DNA from 4 places in the Streptomyces sp. NPDC004327 genome. Region 1 is predicted to be linked to each of the others. Evidence: riboswitches for the same ligand, from Rfam matches in the RefSeq annotation. Region 1 holds a riboswitch; each other region holds the start of a gene.

The links. A riboswitch is a leader RNA that binds a small molecule or an ion and turns the genes downstream of it on or off. The one in region 1 is predicted to bind cyclic di-AMP.
Region 2: linked by a shared signal. The riboswitch ahead of ACFYU9_RS33750 (transglycosylase family protein) and the one ahead of ACFYU9_RS23800 (M23 family metallopeptidase) in region 1 are both predicted to bind cyclic di-AMP.
Region 3: linked by a shared signal. The riboswitch ahead of ACFYU9_RS14755 (C40 family peptidase) and the one ahead of ACFYU9_RS23800 (M23 family metallopeptidase) in region 1 are both predicted to bind cyclic di-AMP.
Region 4: linked by a shared signal. The riboswitch ahead of ACFYU9_RS17800 (peptidoglycan DD-metalloendopeptidase family protein) and the one ahead of ACFYU9_RS23800 (M23 family metallopeptidase) in region 1 are both predicted to bind cyclic di-AMP.

What each region holds. Positions count from the first base shown of each region.
Region 1 is NZ_JBIAME010000006.1:644,666-651,552, forward strand. Features, by position in the region: gene ACFYU9_RS23785 (PLP-dependent cysteine synthase family protein) at 1-397, shown strand, start outside; gene ACFYU9_RS23790 (MFS transporter) at 394-1,647, shown strand; gene ACFYU9_RS23795 (PP2C family protein-serine/threonine phosphatase) at 1,714-2,934, shown strand; cyclic di-AMP (ydaO/yuaA leader) riboswitch at 3,146-3,292, shown strand; gene ACFYU9_RS23800 (M23 family metallopeptidase) at 3,304-4,389, shown strand; gene ACFYU9_RS23805 (aldo/keto reductase) at 4,514-5,461, shown strand; gene ACFYU9_RS23810 (PrsW family intramembrane metalloprotease) at 5,627-6,887, opposite strand, start outside.
Region 2 is NZ_JBIAME010000012.1:84,279-91,165, reverse strand. Features, by position in the region: gene ACFYU9_RS33770 (globin domain-containing protein) at 1-786, opposite strand, end outside; gene ACFYU9_RS33765 (alpha/beta fold hydrolase) at 914-1,759, opposite strand; gene ACFYU9_RS33760 (cytochrome P450) at 1,845-3,137, shown strand; gene ACFYU9_RS33755 (transglycosylase family protein) at 3,252-4,262, shown strand; cyclic di-AMP (ydaO/yuaA leader) riboswitch at 4,521-4,694, shown strand; gene ACFYU9_RS33750 (transglycosylase family protein) at 4,698-5,402, shown strand; gene eno (phosphopyruvate hydratase) at 5,653-6,887, shown strand, end outside.
Region 3 is NZ_JBIAME010000004.1:99,490-106,376, reverse strand. Features, by position in the region: gene ACFYU9_RS14765 (ATP-dependent Clp protease proteolytic subunit) at 1-586, shown strand, start outside; gene ACFYU9_RS14760 (hypothetical protein) at 590-895, shown strand; cyclic di-AMP (ydaO/yuaA leader) riboswitch at 1,211-1,408, shown strand; gene ACFYU9_RS14755 (C40 family peptidase) at 1,412-1,888, shown strand; gene ACFYU9_RS14750 (ATP-binding protein) at 1,987-2,427, opposite strand; gene ACFYU9_RS14745 (8-amino-7-oxononanoate synthase) at 2,592-3,788, opposite strand; gene bioB (biotin synthase BioB) at 3,931-5,190, shown strand; gene ACFYU9_RS14735 (adenosylmethionine--8-amino-7-oxononanoate transaminase) at 5,183-6,463, shown strand; gene bioD (dethiobiotin synthase) at 6,561-6,887, shown strand, end outside.
Region 4 is NZ_JBIAME010000005.1:26,452-33,338, forward strand. Features, by position in the region: gene ACFYU9_RS17790 (STM4011 family radical SAM protein) at 1-478, shown strand, start outside; gene ACFYU9_RS17795 (SGNH/GDSL hydrolase family protein) at 495-1,289, opposite strand; gene ACFYU9_RS17800 (peptidoglycan DD-metalloendopeptidase family protein) at 1,465-2,436, opposite strand; cyclic di-AMP (ydaO/yuaA leader) riboswitch at 2,441-2,606, opposite strand; gene ACFYU9_RS17805 (tyrosine-protein phosphatase) at 2,983-3,780, shown strand; gene ACFYU9_RS17810 (DUF6126 family protein) at 3,799-3,948, opposite strand; gene ACFYU9_RS17815 (helix-turn-helix domain-containing protein) at 3,967-4,566, opposite strand; gene ACFYU9_RS17820 (aspartate aminotransferase family protein) at 4,654-6,039, opposite strand; gene hpnH (adenosyl-hopene transferase HpnH) at 6,036-6,887, opposite strand, start outside.

The DNA of each region.
Region 1 (6,887 bases):
CGGACCGCGCCTGATGCGCGGCCTCGGCTCCTCGATCCACCCGGCCAACGTCGACCACGCCGCCTTCGACGAGGTCCACTGGGTGGCCCCGGCGGAATCGGTGCGGGCGGCCCGCCGGCTCGCCGCCCGGCAGTTCGCGACGGGCGGCTGGAGCGTCGGCGCGGTCGCGCTGGTCGCCGGCTGGCTGGCCCGCACCCGGCCGCGCGGCACCCGGATCGCGGCCGTCTTCCCCGACGGGCCGCAGCGCTACTTCGACACGGTCTTCAACGACGAGTACTGCGCGGCGCACGGGCTGCTCGACGGCCCCGTGCGGGAGGAGCCGGCGGCGTACGCGGAGGGCGAGCCGGTCACCGGCTGGACCCGCCGTCAGCTGACCCGCGAGGAGCCGGTCCGTTGAGCGCGACGACGGTGCCCGCCCGGGGCGGGATCTGGAAGCAGAGCCGGAGCTTCGACCCGGCCGTGCGGCTGCTCTTCCTCAACCAGCTCACCATCAACCTCGGCTTCTACATGCTGATGCCGTACCTGGCGGCCCATCTGGCCGACGGCCTCGGCATGGCGGCCTGGGCGGTCGGTCTCGTGCTCGGCGCGCGCAACCTGTCGCAGCAGGGCATGTTCCTGGTCGGCGGCGCGCTCGCCGACCGGCTCGGCTTCAAGCCGCTGATCGTCGCCGGCTGCGCGCTGCGGACGGCCGGCTTCGGGGCGCTCGCGTTCGCGCAGTCGCTGCCCTGGCTGATCGCCGCGTCGCTGGCGACGGGCCTGGCGGGCGCGCTGTTCAACCCGGCGGTGCGGGCCTATGTCGCGGCGGAGGCGGGGGAGCGGCGCGTGGAGGCGTTCGCGCTGTTCAACGCCTACTACCAGGCGGGCATCCTGTTCGGGCCGCTCGTCGGGGTGGCGCTGACCGGGGTGTCGTTCCGGCTGACGTGCGTGGTGGCCGCGGTGCTGTTCGCCGGGCTCACCGTCGTCCAGCTGCGGCATCTGCCCGTACGGCGCAAGGCGGCCGAGGAGGCCGCCTCGTCGGAGGGGGCGGCGCAGGGGCAGTTCCGGTCGGCGCTGGCCAACCGCACCTTCTGGCTGTTCTCGCTGGCCATGACCGGCTCGTACGTGCTGTCCTTCCAGGTCTATCTGGCGCTGCCGCTCGCGGCCGACGGGACGGCGGCGACCACGGCCCTGTTCGTGGTGTCGGCGCTGGTCGCGCTGGCCGGGCAGCTGCGGATCACCGCCTGGTGCAAGGCGCGGCTCAGCCGCGAGCGGTGCCTGGTGCTCGGGCTCGGGCTGATGGGGGCGGCGTTCCTGGTGCCGGCGGCGCTCGGTCGCTCGCTGCCGGCGCTCCTCGCGTGCGCGGCGGTCCTGGCGGTGGCGAACGCGGTGCTCTACCCGTACGAGATGGACACGGTCGTCGCGCTGTCCCGGGGGCGCTGGGTGGCCACCCACTACGGGCTCTACAACACCGTCTGCGGGATCGGCATCACGCTCGGGAACCTGGGCACGGGCGCCCTGCTCGACGTGACCGGCTGGTCGGCGGCGCCCTGGCTGGTGCTCTGCGCGGTCGGCCTCGGGTGCGCGGCGGCCATGGCGGCGCTCGCGCGCGGCGGGCGGCTCGCCGTACGCCAACCGGCCGAGGAGGAGTCGCCGAGCCGGGCCGGCTGACCGCACCCTGGGGAGGGCGCGGGTACGTCCGCGGCCCGGACCCGGGACCAGGGAGCGGAGCACAGCGTGGCGCGAGCGGCGGTGCGGCGCGGGCCGGGGGACGACACCCCCGGCCCCGACCCCGGCCCGTACCGGGGCGCCCGCACGTTCATCCGCGCGCTGCCGCCCCTGCTGATCGTGGGCGGGGTGCTCTACGACCTGGCGACCCCGCCCACCTTCACGGCGGCGCCGCTGTTCTCGGCGGCGCCGCTGATCGCCGCGCCGTTCTTCTCGACCCTGATCACGCTGCTCACCGGCGTCGCCGCGGTGCTCGCCAGCATCGGCCTGCACTTCTACAACGGGACCGTGGACGAGATCCCCTCGCTCACGGAGACGCTGACCGTGGTGACGGTCGCGGCGCTCGGTCTGCTGATCAACCGGGTGGTGCGGCGCAGCGGCGAACGGCTCGCCTCGGCGCGGGAGATCGCGGAGACCGCGCAGCGGGCGGTGCTTCCTGCGCCCGCCGGGCGGATCGGCGGGCTGCGGATCGCGGCCCGGTACGAGGCGGCGCGCGCGGACGCCTTCATCGGCGGCGACCTGTTCGCCGTGCAGGACACCCCGCACGGGGTCCGGCTCGTGGTCGGCGACGTGCGGGGCAAGGGGCTGGAGGCCGTGGAGGCGGTCACGGTCCTCATCGGCGCCTTCCGGGAGGCGGCCGAGCAGGAGGCGAGCCTGGAGGGCGTGGCGGCGCGGCTCGACCGGGCGCTGGCACGGGAGGCCACGCGGCGGGAGGGCCTGGACGCCGTCGAGGGGTTCACGACGGCGGTGCTCGCCGAGTTCCCGGGCGGTCACGGAGGTGTCGTACGGGTGGTGAACCGCGGGCATCCCGAGCCGCTGCTGCTGTACGAGGACGGGGGCGTGGCGCTGCTGCGGCCGAGCGAGGCGGCGCTGCCGCTGGGGATGGGCGACCTGGCGGCGTGGCCGGACCGGGTGGACGAGACGCCGTTCCCGGCGGGCGCGACCCTGCTGTTCTACACGGACGGCCTGTCGGAGGCGCGGGACGCGGGCGGTGTCTTCTACGACCCGGCGGTGCGGCTCGTGGGGCGGCTCTTCCCGGGGCCGGAGGAGCTGCTGGACGCGCTGGTGGCGGACGTGCGCCGGCACACGGGCGGGGACTCCACGGACGACATGGCGCTGCTCGCGGTGAGCCGGCCGGCGGTGGGGCGGCCGGAGTCGCGGCGGACGATGCCGGTGGTGCCGCCGGAAGGCCCGCCGATTGTCCCGCCTGGCGATCCCGAGGGCTCATGACGGGGTGTAGTCGATGGATCTCCCTCCGATAACAATTGACGGAATGTCAGACTCCTCTTGTGACCTGAGCTTTTTCTGAAGGGGTCTCAACTCGGGCGATTCCCTCTCAATTCAGTGAATGATCAAGAGGAACAGCTTGGAATCGAGTGCCCGTGTCTATTAACGTTCGATAACGCAGCGCGGTCGTCCCAGCCGTCGCAAGAGGCGGCACCGTGCGCACGCGCCGAATCCCGCAAGGGAACCGGGGAACCACCACTTGGGGTGAATCGGGCCCCGCCGCACCCGTGCGGCACGCCCGTAGGAGACCTTCCTGCTCCGAACCCGTCAGCTAACCCGGTAGGCGAGAAGGAAGGAAAGGAGAGCGCCTCCGTGGCCTCCAACACCCCCGCTCCGCATACCCCCTTCGCCTCCTACGACGCCCCTGGCGCGGGTGGCACGGACGGGGCGGCCGAGGAGTGGAACCCCACCGAGGACTCCCTGCGGGCCCAGAGCCGTTCCGGCGGGCGCCACCGCGTGGTCAAGCAGCGCTCCAACTTCGCCCGCTCCTCCACCGTCCTCGGCGTCGGTGTCATCGCCGCCGTCGGCGCCGGCGGCCTCGCCTCCGCGCAGGCCAAGCCGCCCGTCTCGATCGCCCTGCCCGACCTGCCGGACGTCCACCTGCCCGACGCGAGCGAACTCCCCGGCGTCGGCGCGCTGATCGGCCACGACGACAACGGCGACAATGCCGACACCGCGGGCAACGGCAACACCCAGCCGCTCACCGCCGTCACCTACACCGCCGGCGAGGGCGACACCGCCGGCGCCGAGCAGACGAAGACGGCCGCCGACGCCGGCGAGGCCCTGCGCGCCCGCATCCTCCAGCAGGCCGAGCAGCAGCAGGCCGTCGCCGACGCCGCCGAGAAGGCGAAGGCGGAGAAGGCCGCCGCCGAGAAGGCGGCCGCGGAGGCCGCCGCCAAGGCCACCGCCGCGGAGAAGGCCGCCGCCGAGGCGAAGAAGAAGGCCGAGGCGGAGGCCGCGGCGAAGGCCGAGGCCGAGCGCCTGGCCAAGCTCGCCGCCAGCTTCTCGCTGCCGACCTCCTCGTACACGATCACCTCGACCTACGGCGAGGCCGGCTCGATGTGGTCCTCCGGCTACCACACCGGCCTGGACTTCGCCGCGCCCACCGGCACCCCGGTCAAGGCCGTCCACAGCGGCACCGTGAAGTCGGCCGGCTGGTCCGGCTCCTACGGCTACCGGATCGTCCTGGAGCTCGAGGACGGCACCGAGGTCTGGTACTGCCACCTCTCCTCGATGACGGTCTCCGTCGGCCAGTCCGTCGGCACCGCCGACACCATCGGCCGCGTCGGCGCCACCGGCAACGTCACCGGCCCCCACCTCCACCTGGAGGTCCACACGGGGTCGGGCGACCGCGTGGACCCGGGCGCCTGGCTGCGCTCGAAGGGCCTCAGCTACTGACCTCCCGCGGCGCCCGCCTCCGGCCACCGGCCGGGGGCGGGCGCCGGCGTGTTCGGCCGGCGCCTCGCCGTGACGGGCCCGGGCGGCCGGAATAGGCCCGGTGGCGTGGAGGGTTGATCAATCCATGACTTCTCTTCGCCGACTGGGCGACTCCGACCTGCACGTCTTCCCGCTCGCCCTCGGTGGCAACGTCTTCGGCTGGAGCGCCGACGAGGCGCAGTCCTTCGCCGTCCTCGACGCCTACGCCGCCGCGGGCGGCAATTTCGTCGACACCGCCGACGTCTACTCGGAGTGGGCCGAGGGCCACGAGGGCGGCGAGTCCGAGACCGTCATCGGCCGCTGGCTCGCCTCCCGCGGCAACCGCTCCGACGTCCTCGTCGCCACCAAGGTCGGCGCCCACTCCCGCTACAAGGGCCTGAGCGCCCCGACGATCAAGGCCGGCGCGGAGGAGTCGCTGCGCCGCCTCGGCACCGACTACATCGACCTCTACTACACGCACTTCGACGACGAGTCCGTGCCCGTCGAGGAGATCGTCACCGCCCTCGACCAGCTGGTGAAGGACGGCAAGGTGCGCGCCGTCGCCGCCTCCAACATCTCCCCCGAGCGGCTGCGCGCCTCCCTCGACTTCGCCGAGGCCGAGGGCCTCGCCCGCTATGTCGCCCTCCAGCCGCACTACAACCTGGTCTCCCGGGAGACCTACGAGGGCCCGCTCATGGACACCGTGGCGCAGGCCGGCCTCGCGGCCGTGCCGTACTTCGGGCTCGCGGCCGGCTTCCTCACCGGCAAGTACCGACCCGGCAGGACCGTCGACAGCGTCCGCGCCCCGCGGGTCGCCGAGCTCGTCGAATCCGAGCGCGGCGGGCGGGTGCTCGCCGCCCTGGACGCCGTCGCCGAGGCCCATGACGCCGAGGTCGCCTCCGTCGCCCTCGCCTGGCTGGCCGCCCGCCCGACCGTCGTCGCCCCGATCGCCTCGGCGCGCACGGTCGAGCAGCTCCCGGCGCTGCTCGCGTCCACCGAGCTGAAGCTGACGGAGGCCGAGCTGGCCGCCCTCACGGAGGCGTCGGCGCTGTAGGGGCGTCTTGCCGATCAGGCCGGATCGGGGTCGGACAGACCTCAGGAGCCGAGTGCCGAGCCCGAGCGCCGAGTGCCGGGCGGAGCAGTCGGGGCCGGGGTCGCCGGCCCTGGGCCCAGGGCCGGGGTCGCCGGCCGGCCCGAGGCGGCCGGGGGAGCGGGTGCTCTAGCTGCGGTACGGGTTGTAGCCGCCGTAGTCCAGGTACTGCGGCGGCGCCCACACCCGGCCCGTCGCCCGTGCCGCGTACGACAGCGCGGGCGAGGCGACCGCCCGGCGCTGCCACAGGTGGTGCAGCAGCTCCTGCTCGCGGGCCGCGAAGTCCGGCACGGCCTGGCCGCGCCGGGCCCGGTGCCGCAGGAAGGCCAGCGTCGTCGCGAACGCCTCGTACTCGCCGACGGCCTGCGCGGCCGGCTTGCCGTGGCTGCGGGCGGCGAAGTTGCGGGCCATCGAGCGGGCCCGCATGGAGGAGAGCGCGAGCGGTTCGTCGGGGGCGAGCCAGCCGGCCGAGGCATAGGCCGGCAGCTCGCCGGATATCGTGCGCAGCTCCTTCTGCCGGCTCCATATCGCGAGCCAGGTCAGCAGGGCGAAGACCGGCACCATGAACATCCCGTAGACCAGCACGAACGCCAGCGGGTGGAAGCTCGCCGAGCCGTTCCACAGCGCGTGCATGCCCATCGCGAGGAGCAGACCGGCCAGCGGCAGCAGCACCAGGCGGATCCGGCGGGCCCGGGCGGCGGCCGGGACCAGGGCGGCGAAGCCGAGGCCGAGCCCGGTGAGCGAGGTGAAGAGCGGGTGCGCGAACGGGGACATGATGACGCGGACGAAGAACGTGCCCACGGTGACCGAGCCGACCCCTCCGGAGCCGAACTCCTGGTCCTCGCCGAACGCGTTGCCCAGATAGAGGATGTTCTCGGTGAAGGCGAAGCCGGTGGCGGTGAACCCGGCGTAGACGAGGCCGTCGACCGGGCCCGTGAAGTCCTTGCGGCGGAAGAGGAAGAGCAGCAGCACGGCGGCGCCCTTCGCCGTCTCCTCCACGACGGGCGCGACGGCCGTCGCGCCGAGCTTGTCGGCCGAGCCGGGGTCGGCGGTGGCGCTGCTGATCCACTCCACGGCGAAGGAGTTGGCGAAGATCGCCACCAGTGTGGAGGCGAACGCGCCCCAGGCGAGCGCGAACAGCAGGTTCTTCCATGGAGCCGGCTCGACGCGGTCGAGCCAGCGGAACGCGGCCATGAGCAGCGGCACCGGCAGCACGGCGAGGCCGAGGCCGACGAGGAAGCCGGTGGTGCCGGTCTCCTCCCGCACCAGCGCGAGGATCACCAGCGCGCACAGCGCGAGCGCGGTGATCAGCGCGACGGCCCGGACCACCCGGCTGCGCCAGAACGCCTTGCGCGGCTTGTAGCGCCACTTGGCGCGCTCCGGCACGGCG
Region 2 (6,887 bases), on a different contig from region 1:
CGCCGCCGCCTCCTCCAGCAGCGCCCTGACCGGCGCCCAGCCGGTGCCCGCGGCGATGTAGGTGCGGGGCTTGCCGGGCGGGGTACGGGCGGTGAGGCCGCCGCCCGGAGTGGACAGCCGCACCGTCTCGCCGACCCGGAGCCGCTCGGTGAGCGCGGTGCTCATCAGACCGCCCTCGACGCGGCTGACGTGCAGCTCGACCGTGCCGTCGGCGCGCGGCGCGTTGGCCAGCGAGTAGGTGCGCCAGACCCGGGCGACGTGCAGGGTGCTGACGCTCACGTACTGCCCGGGGAGATAGGGGTAGGGCCGGCGCGGCCGCAGGGTGATCAGCGTCAGGTCGTCCCCGTACCGCTCGTGCCCGACCACGTCCGCGTCCCACCAGGCGGGCTGCCCTTCGCGCACCGACTCCTCGGCGCCCGCCCGCATCGCCTCGGCGACGACCGCGTACGCCTCCGCCCACGCCTTCTCCGCCTCGATCGTCCAGGCCGCGCCCGCCGTGTGCGCGAACGCGGCGAGCAGGCTGGTGCCGACCGCAGCGTAGAGCGCCGGCGTGGCCAGGAACTTGCGGTGGTCGCGGCCCAGCCGGCCCAGATACCCCGTCAGGTCCGGGTCCTCCAGATGGGTCACCACATGGGTGAGCGCGGCGAACAGCCGGTCGCGCTGGGGGCGCAGGTTCTCGGGGAACAGCGCGCGCATGCCCGGGTTGTGCCAGAAGAGGTGCGAGTAGAAGAAGGCGACGGCGTGCTCCGCGCGTCTCTCGACGACCGCGAACGTGCTTCGGAGCAACGGGGGCAACTGGGCATCCACGCCCGTGAATCTAGGCGACGCGGTCCTTCGCATGGGCGACCTTCGACGAGTCGGCCACGCGGGGACCGCGCATGTGCCTCATGCCTTCGTGCTCATGCCCGCAGCCTCACGCCTCGGCGGTGAGGAAGGCGACGAGGGCCGGGGCCAGGACCTGCGGGGCGATGGTGTGCTCCTCGCCCGGGAAGACCCGGAGCGTGTAGTTGTCGCCCGACTCCGCCAGCTCGCGCGCGCCGGCCAGCATGTGCGGCGCGCCGGCGTCGCCGCTGCCGACGAGGACGGGCACGGTGACCGACGCCCAGCGGGCGAGGGGCAGCGGGCGGCCGGACATGGACTCGCCCATGACCGTGCCGTCGTAGGGCAGGGTGTGGGCGACGGCCTCCATGCCCGACCAGAAGGGCGCCTGGCGCATGCCCGCGACCATCTCCTCGGGCATGCCGACGGCGGCCGTCATGAAGTAGGCGGCCGCGTCCCCGGGAGCTCCCTTCGCGATCAGCTCCTTCAGGTGCGCCACGTAGTCGTCGGGCAGCGGCGGGCGGCTGTCGTCCGTGACGAACGGCGGCTCGTAGAGCGCGAGCCGGGAGACGGCGCTGCCGCGGGCCGTGGCCTCCAGGGCGAGGACCGCGCCGGACGACATGCCGAACAGCATCGCCGAGCCGCCGGCCGGGCCCTGGATCAGCGCGTCCAGGTCCTCGACCTCGCGCTGCACCTCGTACCCGGCGAGACCGGAGACGTCGCCGCTGTCGCCGCGGCCCCGGCGGTCGTAGGTGATCACGGTGACGTGCTCGGCGAGCAGCGCGGCCAGCTCGGCGGACGCGGCGCGGGTCATGAAGGCGCCGCCGACGAGGACGACGGTGGGGCCGGCGCCGGAGCCGTGCCGCTCGAAGGCGATGACGGTGCCGTCGGCGGAGGTCACCGTGTCGAAGCCCGTGGACTCGGTCGTGGACGTGGTCATGGCAGATCCCTTACCCCTCGACTGCGATCTTGCCGAAGACCCTACGGGTTGGGTCTGACAATCCCCGGCCTTGTACCGTCGGAGGGTGAGCGCCACCCCCTCCGTACCCCCCGTCCCGCCGCCGGCCCCCGAGCTCTTCACCTGGGAGTTCGCCACCGATCCGTACCCGGCGTACGCCTGGCTGCGCGAGCACGCGCCCGTGCACAAGGCCACGCTGCCGAGCGGGGTCGAGGCGTGGTTGGTGACGCGGTACGCGGACGCGCGCCAGGCGCTGGCGGACCAGCGGCTCTCGAAGAACCCGGCGCACCACGACGAGCCGGCGCACGCCAAGGGCAAGACGGGGATCCCGGGCGAGCGCAAGGCCGAGCTGATGACGCACCTGCTCAACATCGACCCGCCGGACCACACCCGGCTGCGCCGGCTGGTGTCGAAGGCGTTCACGCCGCGCCGGGTCGCGGAGTTCGCGCCGCGGGTGCAGGAGCTGACCGACCGGCTCATCGACGACATCATCGCGAAACAGCACGGAGAGAAGGGGAGCGCGGACCTCATCCACGAGTTCGCGTTCCCGCTGCCGATCTACGCGATCTGCGACATGCTCGGCGTGCCCCGCGAGGACCAGGACGACTTCCGCGACTGGGCCGGGATGATGATCCGGCACGGCGGCGGGCCGCGCGGCGGCGTGGCGCGGTCGGTGAAGAAGATGCGCGGCTATCTGGCCGAGCTCATCCACCGCAAGCGCGAGGAGCCGGGCGACGACCTGATCTCCGGGCTGATCAAGGCGTCCGACCACGGCGAGCACCTCACCGAGAACGAGGCCGCCGCGATGGCCTTCATCCTTCTCTTCGCGGGCTTCGAGACGACGGTCAACCTGATCGGGAACGGGGTCTACGCCCTGCTGCGCAACCCCGGGCAGCGCGCACGGCTCCAGGAGTCGATCGCGGCGGGCGAGACGGGCCTGCTGGAGACCGGGATCGAGGAGCTGCTGCGGTACGACGGGCCGGTCGAGCTGGCCACCTGGAGGTTCGCCACCGAGGCGCTGACCATCGGCGGGCAGGAGATCCCGGCCGGCGACCCGGTCCTGGTGGTCCTCGCGGCCGCGGACCGCGACCCGGCGCGGTTCGACGAGCCGGACACTCTCGATCTGGCGCGCCGCGACAACCAGCACCTGGGCTACGGGCACGGCATCCACTACTGCCTCGGGGCTCCGCTGGCGCGCCTGGAGGGGCAGACGGCGCTGGCGACGCTCCTGACTCGCCTGCCGGACCTGCGACTTGGGGCCGATCCGGCGGAACTCCGGTGGCGCGGCGGGCTCATCATGCGTGGCCTGCGCACGCTTCCGGTGGAGTTCAGCGCTTCCCACAAAGCCGCGCGAAACTGACGGAGCGTCAATAATGTGATGTTCGCGTGATCTCCGCTGCATCGACTTGTGACGTGCGTTCGAATGCCGCTACGTTCACCCGCAGTCTCAGCAGTCACGCGAAAGGCACTCCGCATGCGCTCCGGGAACGGACGTCACCGCAGACCCCGCCAGGCCCCCGCGATCGTCGTCGCCGCGGGAGTCACCGGCTCGGCCATGGCGCTGCCGCTGCTCGCCACCGGCTCCGCCTCCGCCGCCGACGCGCCCACCTGGGACCGGGTCGCCGAGTGCGAGTCGGGCGGCGCCTGGAGCGCCAACTTCGGCAACGGGCTCTACGGGGGCCTCCAGTTCACCCAGGACAGCTGGGAGCGGCACGGCGGCCTCGCCTACGCGCCCAGCGCCGACCTCGCCAGCCGCGCCCAGCAGATCGCGATCGCCGACAAGGCCCTCGCCGCCGGCGACACCCAGTGGGCCACCTGCGCGCCCATCGCCGGCCTGACGAACGACGGCAGGAAGCCCGCCGTCGACCCGGGACCGGGTGGAGCGCCCAAGCAGTCCACGACCCCCGTCCACGAGTCGAACCGCACGGAGGGGCTGCCCACCGAGTCGGGCACGAAGGCCACCGAGCCGCCGGCCTCCCCGTCGGCCCCGGCCTCCCCGTCGACCTCGTCCCCCTCGAACTCGGCCACGCCGACGACCCCGGCGACGACCCCGGCGACTCCCGGCGCGCCCACCACTCCCGCCACGCCCGACACCTCCGTAACGCCGGAAACACCCGATACGTCCACCTCGCCCGCTTCGGGCAAGGGCAAGCACCGCGGTGACGCCGCGACAGACGAAGCGGGCAACACGGACACCGCGCGCGAATCCGGGCGCCACGCCGCTCCGGCCGACGGGGCGACCGGTGACGCCGCCACCGGCAAGGTGGACGAGTCGGACAAGGCGGGCAACGGGGACGAATACACCGTCAAGCCGGGTGACAGCCTGTCGGACATTGCACAGCAGAACGCCCTGCCCGGCGGCTGGACCGCGCTCTACGACGCCAACAAGAAGACGGTCGGCACCGACCCGAACCTCATCCTGCCTGGTCAGAGCCTTGAGTTGGACCTCGGGACGCCGGCGGCCCAGGCTCCGCCTGAGGGGTAATTAGCTCCTGAATGTCCGTTTATGCGCAAGTGAGACATGAGTCTCTCTTGCCGAACGGCGGTATTGCGTCCGCACACTTTGCTGAAGTCGCCCCTCACCTGCGCAAACGTCACCTGACGGAGTGCAAGTAGGGGCGATTTTTCCGGGTTGATGGGCTTTGAACTTCCCCCGGACGTGTGTCTACGGTCGTGACCGCTCGCCACCGCGGGCCCCGCCGACCGGTACGCCGAATCCTGCCGCCGGACGCCGGGAACAGTCGTCGCGCAAGCGCCGAAGGCAGGAGCGGGGGACCCAAGGTAAGTGCCGGCCCCGGCCGTTGAGACAGACGGCCGACGACCGGCTTGGGGTGAAGCCGCGTGCAAGGACACGCGGCCGGGCAACTCACTCGCCCGAACCCGACAGCTCACCTCGCAGGCGTCGGTGAGGAGAACTTCCATGCTGCTTTCCGGCAAGGGCAAACACCGCCGCCCCTCCAAGGCCACCCGCGTCGTCACGCTCGCCGGTGTCGCCGGCGTCGCCGTCGCCGCCCCGCTGATGACCGCGGGCACCGCCTCGGCCGCCACCGCCTCCGAGTGGGACGCCGTCGCCCAGTGCGAGTCCGGCGGCAACTGGTCCATCAACACGGGCAACGGCTTCTACGGCGGCCTGCAGTTCACCAACTCCACCTGGGCCGCGTACGGCGGCACCGCCTACGCCTCCCGCGCCGACCTGGCCTCCAAGTCGCAGCAGATCTCCGTCGCCGAGAAGGTCCTCGCGGGTCAGGGCAAGGGCGCCTGGCCGAGCTGTGGCGTGGGCCTGTCCGGCGCCTCCTACGACGGCGGCTCCGCCGAGGTCTCCACCCCGAAGCCGGCCGCGCCGAAGACCGCCGCCCCGGCCCCCAAGCGCGTCGCCGAGCAGCCGACCACCCGCAGCGAGAAGCGCACCGCGCCGAAGCCCGCGGCCAAGACCGTCACCACCCCGACCGGCAAGAAGGTCAAGAAGGGCGACGGCGAGTACAAGGTCGTGGCCGGCGACACGCTGAGCAAGATCGCCCAGGCGCACCACGTCAAGGGCGGCTGGCAGAAGCTGTTCCAGCTGAACAAGGACATCGTCCAGGACGCCGACCTGATCTACCCGGGCCAGCAGCTCCACCTCAAGTGAGCATGACGGCTGTCCCCCCGCGGTGAACGAGAGACCGGCCCGGAGCACTACGCCCCGGGCCGGTCTCGTCGCCGTTTCGTACTAATCGGTAACCAGGTCTTTCGTCCTCTTGTGCATGCCCTTGGGTCCTTTTTCGTCCCAGGGGGCGGGCGCCCGGCTGGCCGGAGCCCCCGAGCCGGTTAGGCTCTTGTCGCAAGGCGAACGAGACCTTGCCGCATGCGTCACAACCAGCGTCACATCCCAGAAGGAGATGCTCGTGCCGTCCATCGACGTCGTCGTAGCCCGGGAAATCCTGGACTCCCGAGGCAACCCCACCGTCGAGGTCGAGGTCGGCCTCGACGACGGCAGCACCGGCCGTGCTGCCGTTCCCTCCGGTGCCTCCACTGGTGCGTTCGAGGCCATTGAGCTCCGCGACGGGGACCCCAACCGTTACCTCGGCAAGGGCGTCGAGAAGGCCGTCCTCGCCGTCATCGAGCAGATCGGCCCGGAGCTCGTCGGCTACGACGCCACCGAGCAGCGCCTGATCGACCAGGCGATGTTCGACCTGGACGCCACCGAGAACAAGGGCTCGCTCGGCGCCAACGCCATCCTCGGCGTCTCGCTCGCCGTCGCGCACGCCGCCTCCGAGGCCTCCGACCTCCCGCTCTTCCGCTACCTGGGCGGCCCGAACGCGCACCTGCTGCCCGTTCCGATGATGAACATCCTGAACGGCGGCTCGCACGCCGACTCCAACGTGGACATCCAGGAGTTCATGATCGCCCCGATCGGCGCGGAGTCCTTCTCCGAGGCCCTGCGCTGGGGCGCCGAGGTCTACCACACCCTCAAGAAGGTCCTGCACGCCAAGGGCCTGTCCACCGGCCTGGGCGACGAGGGCGGCTTCGCCCCGAACCTGGAGTCCAACCGCGCCGCGCTCGACCTCATCGTCGAGGCCATCAAGCAGGCCGGCTACACCCCGGGCAAGGACATCGCGCTCGCGCTCGACGTCGCCGCGTCCGAGTTCTACAAGGACGGCAAGTACCAGTTCGAGGGCCAGTCCCGCTCGGCCGCCGAGATGACCGAGTACTACGAGGAGCTCGTCGCCTCGTACCCGCTCGTCTCCATCGAGGACCCGCTGTTCGAGGACGACTGGGCCGGCTGGAAGGTCGTCACCGACCGCCTCGGCGCCAAGGTCCAGATCGTCGGCGACGACCTCTTCGTCACCAACCCGGAGCGCCTCGCCCGCGGCATCGAGGAGGGCAGCGCCAACGCCCTCCTGGTCAAGGTCAACCAGATCGGCTCGCTGACCGAGACCCTCGACGCCGTCGAGATGGCCCAGCGCAACGGCTTCAAGTGCATGATGTCGCACCGCTCCGGCGAGACCGAGGACGTCACCATCGCCGACCTCGCCGTCGCCGTGAACTGCGGTCAGATCAAGACCGGCGCCCCGGCCCGCTCGGACCGCGTCGCCAAGTACAACCAGCTGCTGCGCATCGAGGAGATCCTCGA
Region 3 (6,887 bases), on a different contig from region 1:
CTCCGGGACCCGCACCCTCGACCCCTACGCGAAGCTCCTGGAGGAGCGGATCGTCTTCCTGGGCACGCCGGTCGACGAGATCGCGGCGGGCGATGTGATCGCCCAGTTCCTGCATCTCGACTACGCGGCCCCGGAGCGGGTGATCAGCCTCTACATCAACTCCCCCGGCGGCTCCGTCAGCGCCATGACCTCGATCTACGACACGATCCGCACGGTCTCGTGCGAGGTGGAGACCATCTGCCTCGGCCAGGCCGTCGGGCCGGCCGCGGTGCTGCTCGCGGCGGGCTCTGCGGGGCGCCGGCTCACGCTGCCGGGTTCCCGGATCGTCCTTCAGCAGCCCTCCCTCGACGAGCCGTTGCAGGGGCAGCCCAGCGATCTGGACGTCCAGGCCCGCGAGCTGCTGCGGCAGCGGGAGCTGATCTCCCGGATGCTCGCCGAGCACACCGGACGGGAGCGGGCCCGGATCGACGCCGACATCGACCGGACCACCGTGTTCGACGCGCCGGGCGCGCTCGCGTACGGCCTGGTGGACCAGGTGGTCCGCAGCCGCCGGGAGTCCGCGGCCGACGGTCACGGGGAGCGGTGAGCCGTGGTCCCGGACCTGCCGCCGCTGCCCGCGCTCACCCGCGCCGAGGGTGAACTCGTCGACGCGTACCTCGAGGTCGTCGATCTGCTCGGGCGGATCAATCCCGCCAGGTCCTCGCACACCTATGGAGCGCTGCGGGCCGCGCAGGCCCTGGTCGGGCGGGCGGCGGCGCTGCGCGAGGCGCTGACGCTGATGCACGCGCGGGGCGAGAGCGAGGTGCACGCGGACACACTCGCCCGCGCGCTGCGGGTGTTGGACGGTGAGCGCCGCGCGGCCCGCGTCACCGTGCCCCGAAGCCCGGTGAGTTGACACGGGGGCGTGTCGTGTCGAGGTCCACTCGGGCCAGCGGGACCGCAGAATCGCTCCCCCGTTCGGCGTAGTCGACGTATCGACATAGAGCTCGGCTATGTTGCGCAACAGGTGTACGCATCTGGCGGAACAGGGCGTTCCACCCCTGGTGGAGGACTCGTCGCGGACATCTCGGACGATCACCAAACCTGACTGTCCACCCGAATGGATCAGTCGTGAGGAGCCTCACATATCGCCGTTTCCACTCGGATTTCGGCCAGGACGTGGGTCAAGATCCCTGTCGACGACAAGCCCCCGCCACCCGAGGCGGGGCGGTCCGGGCGGACGCCGAGTCCTGCCGCCGTCCCGGATGTCTGGTCGACAGGAGTGGATCGGCAGGAGTGGAGGACCCGAGCAGTACGGGACGTCCGGGCCAGTGGGACGTTCCTTGGGGTGAAGCCGCAGCCGCGGCCGGGCATCTTCGCCTGCCCGAACCCGACAGGTCATCCTTCACAGGCGGCTGACGAAGGGTTGCGCATGACTGCGCAGATTCATGTCCCGTCCCTGCTGTCCCGGGCCGGAGCCGTCTCGGCTCTCACTCTCGCCGCCGTCGGCGGCACGCTGCTCGCCCCAGGAGCGGCGCCGGAGGCCCAGGCCGCGAGCTCGTACGCCAACACGGCGCTGAGCATCGCCGCCTCCAAGAAGGGATCGCCCTACCGGTACGGCGCATCAGGCCCCAGCAGGTTCGACTGCTCGGGTCTCACGCTCTACTCGTACAAGAGGGCGGGCAAGACGCTGCCCCGCACCGCGCAGCAGCAGTACAACACCACGCGTCACATCTCGGCGGCGAGCCGCCAGAAGGGGGACCTGGTCTTCTTCCACTCCGGCGGAAGGGTGTACCACGTCGGGATCTACGCGGGTAACAACGCGATCTGGCACTCGCCGAAGACCGGATCGTGGGTGAAGCTGGAACGGATCTGGACCTCCAGAGTCCTCTACGGCCGGGTCCGCTGACCCGCCGGCCGGCCCCGTAGCGGGCCGTCGCAGCGAACCCGCCCCAGCGGGCCCGTTCAGCGGGCCCGTCTCAGCGGACGCGTCTCAGTAGGACCGTCTCAGCCGGGAACCGCCGCCGGCCAGGGCAGCTCGATCCACACGGTCTTGCCGCCCTCGGCCGTCGGCGTCACCGACAGCCGGCCGCCCGCCTCGGCGGCCAGCGAGCGGATGATCATCATGCCGCGCCCGTTGTCCTGCTGGACGGCGGCCGGCAGGCGCTTGGGCCAGCGGGGGTGGCTGTCCGTCACCCCGACGCGCAGCCGCTCGTCCCGGTCGAGCCGGACGTCGACCGTGAAGGTCGGCGACTGCCCGAAGGTGTGCTGGACGGCGTTGGTCGCCAGCTCGGACACGATGAGCCGGACCGCCTCGGCCGTCTCGCTGGCGTCCGCAGCGCCGCCGAGCCCCCAGGAGACGAGCACCTCGGCGACGTACCGCCGGGCGGCGGAGACCGATGCGGGGTCGCTCGGCAGCGTGACGGTTGCTTCCTGGTGGTCTGCCATGGCGACGCTGTCCCTTTCCCCTCCGGGCCGGGCCCGGATTGCGCTTCGCGCCAGAGTGCCACCGATCGTGCCGCCCTGGGCGGCGATCCACCAAGTTATACGGATATCTGTCGCCCGAAGCGGTGAACCGTGCGACGGGCGGCCCGACGGCCGCGTGGCGGTCGCTAGGCGCCCTGCGGAGCGGTCCGCACGATCGTCGTCACCGCGCGCTCGATCTCGGCGTCGGTGAGGTCCGCGCGCGCGGTCAGCCGCAGCCGGGAGATGCCGTCCGGGACCGACGGCGGGCGGAAGCAGCCGACGGCGAGCCCGAGTTCGCGGCAGTCGGCGGCCCAGCCGAGGGCCTCGTTGGGGCCGGGCGCGCGGACCGAGACGACGGCGGCGTCGGGGTGGGCGGCGGTGAGGCCGGCCTCGGTGAGCCGGCGGTGCAGGGTCGTCGCGACCGTACGGGCCCGGGCCGCGAGGCCCGGATCGGCGGCGATCAGCCGCAGGCTCGCCAGCGCGCCGCCCGTCGCCGCCGGGGCGAGGCCGGTGTCGAAGATGAAGGTGCGGGCCGCGTTGACCAGGTGCTCGATCACCCGGGCCGGGCCGAGGACCGCACCGCCCTGGCTGCCCAGCGACTTGGACAGCGTCAGCGTCGCCACCACGTCCGGCGCGCCCGCGAGCCCGGCCCCGTGCGGCGCCCCGCGCCCGCCGTCGCCGAGGACGCCGAAGCCGTGCGCGTCGTCCACGACCAGGCCCGCGCCGTGCTCCCGGCAGGCCGCCGCGAGTTCGGCGAGCGGTGCCCGGTCGCCGTCCACGGAGAAGACGGAGTCGCTGACCACGAGGGCCCGGCGGCCCGGGTGCGCGGCGAGCGTCTTCCCGACGGCCTCCGGGTCGGCGTGCGGCACCACCGCGGTCTCGGCGCGGGCGAGCCGGCAGCCGTCGACGATCGAGGCGTGGTTGGCGGCGTCGGAGACGATCAGCCCGTCGCGGTCGGACAGCGCGGTGAGCGCGGCCAGGTTGGCGGCGTAGCCGGAGGAGAAGACGAGCGCGGCCTCGAATCCGCAGAACTCGGCGAGTTCGCGCTCCAGCCGGGCGTGCAGCCGGGTCGAGCCGGTGACGAGCCGGGAGCCGGTGGCGCCCGCGCCCCAGCGGCGCGCCGCTTCCGCCGCCGCCTCGGTGACCTCCGGGCGGCGGGTGAGGCCCAGGTAGTCGTTGCTCGCGAGGTCGAGCAGCTCGGACTCGGCGGCCCGGGGCCTGAGCGTGCGTACGAGACCGGACTCGGCGCGCTGCCGCGCGGCGGCCCCGGTCCAGTCGAAGGCGGCCCGGCGCGGGTCCGGCGCCTCCCCGGAGGCGGACGGGTCCAGGGCGTACGACGGCATGGCAGATCCTTTTGTAGGCAGCGCACAGACCCTAACCGGCCGCGGCCGAGGTCAGGGTGTGGCCATACACACACCTCAAACGGGGTCGTTTGTTCAGTTCCTCCTTGGCCGCGGGGTGTGCGGTAGGCCAGGATCAGCCCTTATGGACCTGCTGAACACGCTGGTGGAGAAGGGGCTGCGGCGCGAGACGCCGACCCGCGAAGAAGCGCTCGCCGTGCTGGCGACCTCCGACGACGAACTGCTCGATGTGGTGGCCGCGGCCGGCAAGGTGCGCCGCCAGTGGTTCGGCCGCCGGGTGAAGCTCAACTACCTCGTCAACCTGAAGTCCGGGCTCTGCCCCGAGGACTGCTCCTACTGCTCGCAGCGGCTCGGCTCCAAGGCCGAGATCCTCAAGTACACCTGGCTGAAGCCCGAGGAGGCGTCCGAGGCCGCCGCGGCCGGTGTGGCCGGCGGCGCCAAGCGGGTCTGCCTGGTGGCGAGCGGCCGCGGTCCGACGGACCGCGACGTCGACCGGGTCGGCAAGACCATCGAGGCGATCAAGGAGCAGAACGAGGGCGTGGAGGTCTGCGCCTGCCTCGGTCTGCTCTCCGACGGCCAGGCGGAGCGGCTGAAGGAGGCCGGCGCCGACGCGTACAACCACAACCTGAACACGTCCGAGGCCACGTACGCGGGCATCACCAAGACCCACACGTACGCGGACCGGGTGGACACCGTGCAGAAGGCGCACGCCGCCGGTCTGTCGGCCTGCTCGGGTCTGATCGCGGGCATGGGCGAGAGCGACGAGGACCTGGTCGACGTCGTGTTCGCGCTGCGCGAGCTGGACTCCGACTCGGTGCCGGTCAACTTCCTGATCCCCTTCGAGGGCACCCCGCTCGCCAAGGAGTGGAACCTCTCCCCGCAGCGCTGCCTGCGGATCCTCGCGATGGTCCGGTTCGTCTGCCCCGACGTCGAGGTGCGGATCGCCGGCGGCCGTGAGGTGCACCTGCGCTCGATGCAGCCGCTGGCGCTGAACATCGCGAACTCGATCTTCCTCGGCGACTACCTGACCAGCGAGGGCCAGGCCGGCCAGGCCGACCTCGACATGATCGCGGACGCGGGCTTCGAGGTGGAGGGCGCGGGCACGACGACGCTGCCGAAGCACCGCGCGGACGCGCTCGCCGCGGCGGGCGGCGGCTGTGGTTCCCAGGCGTCGGCGGGCTGCGGCTCGCACGAGGCGGCGGAGGGCGCGGGCTGCGGCTCGCACGCCGAGGCCGGCGGCTGCGGTCCGTGCGGCGGTCACGCGCAGGCGGCCCCCTCGGCCGAGCCCGCCGCCGAGCCCGCGAGCGAGGTGCCGGGTGCGCGTCCCGACCTCGTGGCGGTGCGCCGCCGCGGTGCCGGGACGGAGCTCGCCCCGAATGCGTAACGACGAGCTGCTCGCCCTGGACCGGGCGCACGTGTGGCATCCGTACGGGCCCATGCCGGGACGTACGGAGCCGCTGGTCGTCGAGTCCGCGTCGGGTGTCCGGCTCCGCCTCGCCGAACCGGTGCACGGCCAGGCCGAGTTGATCGACGGCATGTCCTCGTGGTGGTCGGCGCTCCACGGCTACAACCACCCCGTCCTCAACGAGGCGGCGCACGGCCAGCTGGACCGGATGAGCCACGTCATGTTCGGCGGGCTCACCCACGAGCCGGCCGTGCGGCTCGCCACCCGCCTGGTCGAGATCACCCCGGAGCCCCTCCAGCACGTCTTCCTCAGCGACTCCGGCTCGGTCTCCGTCGAGGTCGCGGCCAAGATGTGCCTGCAGTACTGGCGCTCGGTGGGCCGGCCCGGCAAGCAGCTCCTGATGACCTGGCGCGGCGGCTACCACGGGGACACCTGGCAGCCGATGTCTCTGTGCGACCCCGAGGGCGGGATGCACGAGCTGTGGTCGGGCGTGCTCCAGCGCCAGGTCTTCGTCGACGCGCCGCCGGTCACGTACGAGGAGTCGTACGCCCGGATGCTGCGGGAGCAGATCGCTCTCCACGCGGACGAGGTCGCCGCGGTGATCGTGGAGCCGGTGGTGCAGAACGCGGGCGGGATGCGGTTCCACCCGCCCGAGTACCTGCGCGTCCTCCGCGAGGCGTGCGACGAGCACGGGGTCCTGCTGATCTTCGACGAGATCGCGACCGGCTTCGGCCGTACGGGCACGCTGTTCGGCGCCGACCAGGCCGGCGTCTCGCCCGATGTGATGTGCGTGGGCAAGGCGCTGACGGGCGGTTACCTGTCGATGGCGGCCACGCTCTGCACGACGGAGATCGCCGAGGGCATCTCGCGCGGCGAGGTTCCCGTCCTGGCGCACGGGCCGACCTTCATGGGCAATCCGCTGGCGTCTGCGGTGGCCTGCGCGTCGATCGACCTGCTGATGTCCCAGGACTGGGCACTGGAGGTCAAGCGCATCGAGACGGGACTCCGCGAGGGGCTCGCCCCCGCCGCGGAACTCCCCGGTGTGCGCGAGGTGCGGGTGCTCGGCGCCATCGGCGTCGTCCAGCTCGACCACGACGTCGACATGGCGGCGGCCACGGAGGCGGCGGTCCGGGCGGGCGTGTGGCTGCGCCCGTTCCGCGACCTGATCTACACGATGCCGCCGTACGTGACGGGCGACGAGGACCTGGCCCGCATCTGCGCGGCGGTCCGCGAGGCGGCGCGGGCGGGCTGAGAGGCCGCAAGGCTCCGGCCGTGCGGGGCTCTCGTCCCGCACGGCCCGGCCCGTCCACGCCCCCGCTCCCCCCTTACGGACAAAGGACAGACATCCCATGAGCATCATCGTCATCACCGGCACCAACACCGAGGTCGGCAAGACCGTCGTGACCGCCGCTCTCGCCGCCACCGCCACTGCCGCCGGGCGTTCCGTCGCCGTCCTCAAGCCCGCTCAGACCGGTGTCGCGCCCGGCGAGCCCGGCGACGCCGACGACGTCGCGCGTCTCTCCGGCGCCGTGACCATCGCTGAACTCGCTCGTTTCCCCGAGCCGTTGGCGCCAGGGACGGCGGCTCGGCGGGCCGGCATGGCGCCGGTGCGGCCGGCCGAGGTCGCCGACGCCGCACGCAAGCTGGCCGAGGAGCACGACCTGGTCCTCGTCGAG
Region 4 (6,887 bases), on a different contig from region 1:
CCGGGAGCTCGCCGCGCGCGGCATCCGCTTCAGCGTCGGCGTCGTCGGGCTGCCCGAGCACCTCGGACACGCCCGCCGGCTGCGCGCCGAGCTACCGGCCGAGGTCTATCTGTGGGTGAACGCGGCCGAGGGCCACACCTACACCGACGCGGAGGCCGCCGGCTGGACGGCGCTCGACCCGCTCTTCCCGTACAGCCGCCATCCGCACCGCTCGGCCGGGCTGCCCTGCCGCACGGGCGAGTCGGTGGTCTCGGTGGACGGCGACGGGACGGTGCGCCGCTGCCACTTCGTGCGCGCCGAGCTCGGCAACCTCTACGACGGTTCGTACCGCGCCGCGCTGCGCCCCCGGGCCTGCCCGCTGGCGCAGTGCGACTGCCACATCGGCTACGTGCACCTGGAGACGCTGCCGCTGTACGACGTGTTCGCCGGGGGCGTCCTGGAACGCGTCCCGGCGGACACACCGCGGCCGGTCTCCTGAAGAGACGTCAGAGACGTCAGAGCGGCATCAGGTCGGGGCGCTTGGCCTCGACGTGGTCGCCGGAGCTCTCGCCGCGCAGCCGGCGCCCGATCCACGGGACCAGGTGCTCCTTGGCCCAGTGGATGTCGTCCTTGGTGACCTCCAGGGCACCGCGCGGCGGCTGCGGCGGCCACGGCTGCTCCGGGTCGGCCGGCACCGGCAGGCCGAGGACCTGGGCGGCGCGCAGCGCGACCCGGGTGTGGCCCTCGGGCGAGAGGTGCAGCCGGTCGCCGTCCCAGGCACGGCGGTCCTGGACGGACTTCAGCGACCACAGGTCGAGCACCGGGCAGCCGTAGCGGTCGGCGATCGCCCGCACGTGCCCGTTGTACGTGGCGATCTTGCCGCGCAGGTGCTTGAGGAGCGCCACTTCCTTGGTGTCGAAGCCGGTCGTCACCATGACGGTGCCGACGGCGGAGGTCAGGTCGGCGACGGCGCGCTCGAAACGCTCGGCGACGTCGTCGGGGTCGGTCCCGGGGCGGATGATGTCGTTGCCCCCGGCGCAGAAGGTCACCAGGTCCGGGGCGAGTTCCTTCGCCCGCGGCACCTGTTCCGTGACGATCTGGTCGAGAAGGCGCCCCCGTACGGCCAGATTGGCGTAGCGGAAGGCGTCGTGCTCAGGCAGCTGGTCGGCGAGCAGGACCGCGAATCGGTCCGCCCAGCCGACGAAATTCCCGTCGGGCCCGGGGTCTCCCACGCCCTCGGTGAAGCTGTCACCGATCGCCGCGTACGACCCGAATGCGTTCTTGTCTCGTGATCTCGAATCGTCTGCCACGGGACCACATCTTTCCCTTACGCGTGTGACCTACGCGACCGTAAGGAGGGGTTGACGGCGGGTGACATATGCCACGAGGTAAAGATCACGTCAAGCAGGAATAAGCGGGGCCATCGGTGATGGCCCCGCTTATGGTCCGTCAGACGCTCCAGAAGCGTCCGAAGCGGCAGACGCGTCAGATCGCGACGCCGTGCTGGCGAAGGGCGGCCAGCGGGTCGATGTCGGAGCCGTAGTCCGGCCCGGTGCGCATCTCGAAGTGCAGGTGCGGGCCGGTGACGTTGCCGGTGGCGCCGGAGAGGCCGATCACCTGGCCGGCGGTGACGGTCTGGCCGGCGCTGACGGAGATCGAGGAGAGGTGGCCGTACTGCGAGAAGGTGCCGTCGGCGTGCTGGATGACGATCTGGTTGCCGTAGGCGCCGCCCCAGCCGGCGGAGTAGACGGTGCCGGGGCCGACCGCGTGGACGGCCGTGCCGGTGTCGGCGATGAAGTCGACGCCGGTGTGGTAGCCGGAGGACCACATCGCGCCCGGCGTCTTGTACGCGGTGGAGATGCCACCGCTGACGGGGACGACCCAGCCGGTGGAGGAGGTCGTGCCGGTCGACGCGGAGGACGACGAGGCCGAGGAGGAGGAAGCGGCGGACGAGGAGGAGGCGGGGGCCGCGGCCGGCTTCGCCGTGCGCTCGGCACTGCGCGAGGCGCGCTGCCCGTCGGCGGAGGACTGCGGGGCGGCGGTCGTCGCCGGGTGGGCCTTGGCGTGGTTCCTGCCGCCGAGGACCAGCTTCATGCCGGGCAGGATCAGCGAGGGGTTCTCGCCGACGACCTGGCGGTTGTCGCGGTAGAGCTGGTGCCAGCCGCCGGCCAGGTGGTGCTCGGAGGCGATCTTCGACAGGTAGTCGCCGCGCACCACGGTGTACGACGCGGGGGCGGCGGACGCGGCGGCCGGGGCCTGGGCGGGGGTGACGGCGGCGGGGGCCGCGGCGGCGACGGCCCGCTGGGGGGCCGCGGCCGGGGCGGCCTGCTCGGCGGCGTGGGCGCCGGTCGCGCCGATCAGCGGGAGCGCGACGACGGCGCCACCCGTGCCGGCGGCGACGAACCCGCGGGTGATCGGGTTGGCCTTGGTACGGCGGTGCTTACCCTTCGCGGGCATGGCGAATTCCTCTCCGTCGCCTGCGAGGTGAGCTGTCGGGTTCGGACTGGAGATGTCCGGCCGCGCCTTCGCGCGGCTTCACCCCGAGCCGTCCTTCGAGCGTGATGCGTCGAGGGATCGGCAAAGTACCTGGGTCCCCCGCTCCTGCCTGACACGGGTGGGTGCGGATTCCGGGCGGCGGCAGGATTCGGCGGTCCGTCCGGATTGAGCGCGACGCTAGACGAGCCGGGTCGACGCGAACAAGCCATGGATTTCCGGCCACTCTTGATCACGTGAAATCCGGCCGGAATTCCGGTCACCCTGCGTCGATGACGGGCCTTCGATTTCCCTTTCCCCAAAGGAATTCGAAAAAGACGATCAGCCACGGTCCGTCACGTTTATGACGCTGCTCACGCCCCGATTCCCATCTCCCCTGCAACCAGGGCGCGTTATCACCAAACCCACAATACGGACAGATCGACCATTCCCACCCCGAGGGGGTGTGCCACTGGCATCCGACCCTGGATGATTGCCCGAGGAACCGATCTCGAGAGACCAGGAGCAACCGTGACGCAAGCGACCACCGAGCCCGAGCTCGCCGGCGTACGCAACTTCCGTGACCTGGGCGGCCTGCCGACCACGGACGGCCGGGCGGTGCGCCCCGGACAGCTGTTCCGCAGCGGCCACCTGGCACACGCCACCGAGGAGGACGCCGCGTTCCTCGCCACCCTGTCGCTGCACACGGTCTTCGACTTCCGCAACGACGCGGACCGGCGGATCGAGGGACCGGACGTGGACCTTCCGGGGACACGGAACGTGAACATCCCCCTCAGCGACCCGGCCGACGGCAAGGAGTTCTGGAACCTGGTGCGCACCGGCGACGTGGAGCAGCTGCGCGGGCTCCTGGCCGACGGCAAGGCGGCGGCCCGGATGTCCGGTTCGTACCGGAAGATGATCGTGGAGAAGACGGCCGAGCACAGCCGGGTCCTGCACGCGATGGCCGAGGACAGCGTCCCGGTCCTGATGCACTGCGCCGCCGGGAAGGACCGGGCCGGCCTGGCGATCGCGATATCGCTGCTGGCGCTCGGGGTCGAGCGCGGGGCGATCGAGGAGGACTACCTGAAGTCCAACGCCCCGCACCGCCGCTACAAGGTGCAGCGCAGCTCCACCGCCCCGGACGCGATGTCGCCGGAGGTGATGGAGCTGCTCGCGCCGCTGTTCGACGCGCGGGCGGAGTATCTGCGGGCCGCCTTCGAGGCGATCGAGACGACCTGGGGCTCGGTCGACGCCTATCTCGCCGAGGGCCTGAAGCTGGCCCCCGAGACCCGGGAGCGGCTGCGCGAGCGGATGCTCACGGAGGCGTAGCCCCGGCGCGGGCCGCCGCTACTTCGCGCCCATCGCGAAGAGCAGGTAGAGGAAGGCGGCGAAGAGGTGACCGGCGACCAGATAGGCGAAGAGCCGGAGCACCAGGCCCTTGGGGAACTTGCCCTCACCGCGCTCCTCGCCGGTGACCGGTACGGACTTCTCGGACATGTCTTTCCTTTCTGGACCTCAGCGGCGGTGCGGGGTCCCGTCGCCGAGGCACAGCTCGGCGGCGGGGCTCTGCATCAGGGTGTGGACGAAGAGCAGCTCGGCCCCGGCCTGGGTGGCGGCACCGATCCGGTGCGGGGTGAGCGAGTCGAAATGGGCGCTGTCCCCGGGATCGAGGACGTGCACCGTCTCGCCGAGCGCGAGCCGCACCCGGCCCTCCAGGACGTGGATCCACTCCTCGCCCGGGTGGACCCGCACGATGTCGGCGCGGGTGGCGTAGGGGACGTGGACCCGCAGGCACTGCAGGGCGCGTCCGGCGCCCCCGGCCTGGCGGTAGATCCAGCCGTCGGCCTCGACCGGATCGGAGCGTCCGGCCCGGACCACCGGGTCACGCTCCGGCGGCGCCTCGCCGAGCAGCTCGGAGACCGTCGTACCGTAGATACGTGCGAGCGCGAGCAGCATCGGCAGCGAGGGCTGCCGGTTGCCCGTCTCGAGCCGCGACAGATGGGCCGGCGAGAGCCCGGCGCGCTGGGCGGCCGCCTCCAGGGTGAGCCCGCGCCTGCGGCGCAGGTCGCGCAGCCGTGGGGCGACGTCGGGTACGACGTCGGTGACGTGGTCCATGCGTCCATTGCGCCAGGCTTGTGCCTCTGAGGCAACTTTCTTGCCTCAGAGGCAAAACCCGCGCACCGAAGCCGCCGGAAGAACGCGTCAGCGCTGCGCGACGGCCTGCTTGACCAGCGTCTTTCCGAAGTCCCACAGGAGTCCGCCGCCGCCGTGGGCGTCGTCCATCACCGCGGTGAAGGCGGTCACGAAGCGGTCGACGTCCGCCTCGTCGATGATCAGCGGCGGGATGAGCTTGATGACCTCCAGGTGGTCTCCGGACACCTGGGTCAGGATGTGGTGGCGCTGGAGCAGCGGCACCACGACCATCTGGGCGAAGAGGCCCTTGCGGGCCGCCTGGAGCATGGTCCAGCGGCTGCGAAGGCCCAGCGACGACGGCCGGCCGAACTCGATGCCGATCATCAGGCCGCGGCCGCGGACCTCCTTGAGCAGCTCGTAGCGCGGTACGAGCGCGCGCAGCCGGGAGGCGAGCAGCTCGCCCGTCCGGCGCGCGCGGGCGACGGTGTCCTCGCTCTCCATGACCGAGAGCACGGCGAGGCCGGCGGCCATGGCCTGCGCGTTGGAGCCGAAGCTGGCCGAGTGGACCAGGACCCGGTCCATCGAGGAGTAGACCTTCTTGAAGATCCAGTCCTTGCCGAGGGTGGCGCCGACCGGCACATAGCCGCCGGAGAGCGCCTTGGCGACGCAGACCAGGTCGGGCTCGACACCGTCCTCGTGCTGGTAGGCATAGAAGTCGCCGGTCCGGCCGAGGCCGGTCTGCACCTCGTCGGCGATCAGGAGCGCGCCGTGCCGGTGGAGCAGCTCCTGGGCGGCCCGCAGGAAGCCTGGCGGGCTCTGGTGGACGCCCTTGCCCTGGACGGGCTCGACGACGAAGCCGGCCACGTCGCCCTTGCGCAGCTCCCGCTCCAGGGCGTCGAGGTCGCCGAGCCCGATCTCCGTGTCGGGCAGCAGCGGCGCGAAGCCGTCCCGGAAGCCCTTCTCCCCGTTGACGGAGAGGGAGCCGGTGGTGAGGCCGTGGAAGGCGTGCGCGCAGTAGACGATCCTGGGCCGCCCGGTGGCGTACCGGGCGAACTTCAGGGCGGTCTCGACGGCCTCGGTGCCGCTGTTGCCGAAGAAGACCCGGTCGAGGTGCGGGCTGTGGGCGAGCAGCCGCTCGGCGAGGAGCCCGGGCAGCGGCGGGCAGTCGAAGCGGGTGAGGTCGGCGAGCTCGGCGTCGAGGACGTCGTGCAGCGCCTTGCGGACGACCGGGTGGTGCCGGCCGAGCCCCATGACCCCGAAGCCGGCGAGCATGTCGAGGTAGTCGTTGCCCTCGGCGTCCCAGAAGTGCGCGCCCTCGGCCCGTACGTAGGTCCGGTCGAATCCGATGGTGTGGAGCATGCGCGGGAGCTGGTGGTTGAGGTGGCGGGCGTGCAGCTCGTAGCGCTCGCCGCCGCGCTCGGCCAGCAGCGCCCGCAGGTCGAACTCGCCGGTCATGACGTGGAGTTCCCGTTGACGGTCTCGCGGACCGCGCGCAGCGACTCCTTGAGGGAGCCCATGGTGGCGAGGACGGCGGTGGGCTCGTAACCGCAGTGCGCCATGCAGTTGGCGCAGCGCGGGTCCCGGCCGCGGCCGTACTTGTCCCAGTCGGTCTCCTCGATGAGTTCGCGGTACGTGGGGACGTAGCCGTCGCTCATCAGGTAGCAGGGGCGCTGCCACCCGAAGAGGGAGTAGTTGGGGATCGCCCACGCGGTGCAGGGGAAGTCGGCCTTGCCTTCCAGGAAGTCCAGGAAGAGCGGCGAGTGGTTCAGCCGCCAGCGGCGCCGGTTTCCGCCCGCGAACGCCTTCCGGAAGAGTTCCCTGGTCTGTTCGACGCCGAGGAAGTGCTCCTGGTCGGGGGCCTTTTCGTAGGCGTAGGCGGGCGAGATCATCATCTCGTCCACCTGGAGGTCGTCATTGAGGAAGTTGAGCACCTCGATGACGGTCTGCGGGGTGTCGGTGTTGAAGAAGGTCGAATTGGTGGTGACCCGGAATCCGCGCCGCTTGGCCTCCTTGATGGCCGCGACCGCCTCGTCGAACACGCCCTCCTTGGCGACGGATTCGTCGTGCCGCTCGCGCAGCCCGTCGATGTGCACGGCGAAGGCGAAGTACGGGGAGGGGGTGAACTCGTCGAGCTTCTTGCGCAGCAGCATCGCGTTGGTGCACAGGAAGACGTACTTCCTCTTGGCCACCAACTGGCGCACGATCTCGTCGATCTGAGGGTGCATCAGGGGTTCGCCGCCGGCGATGGACACCATCGGAGCGCCGGACTCCAGGACGGCGCCGACCGCCTGGGCGACCGGCAT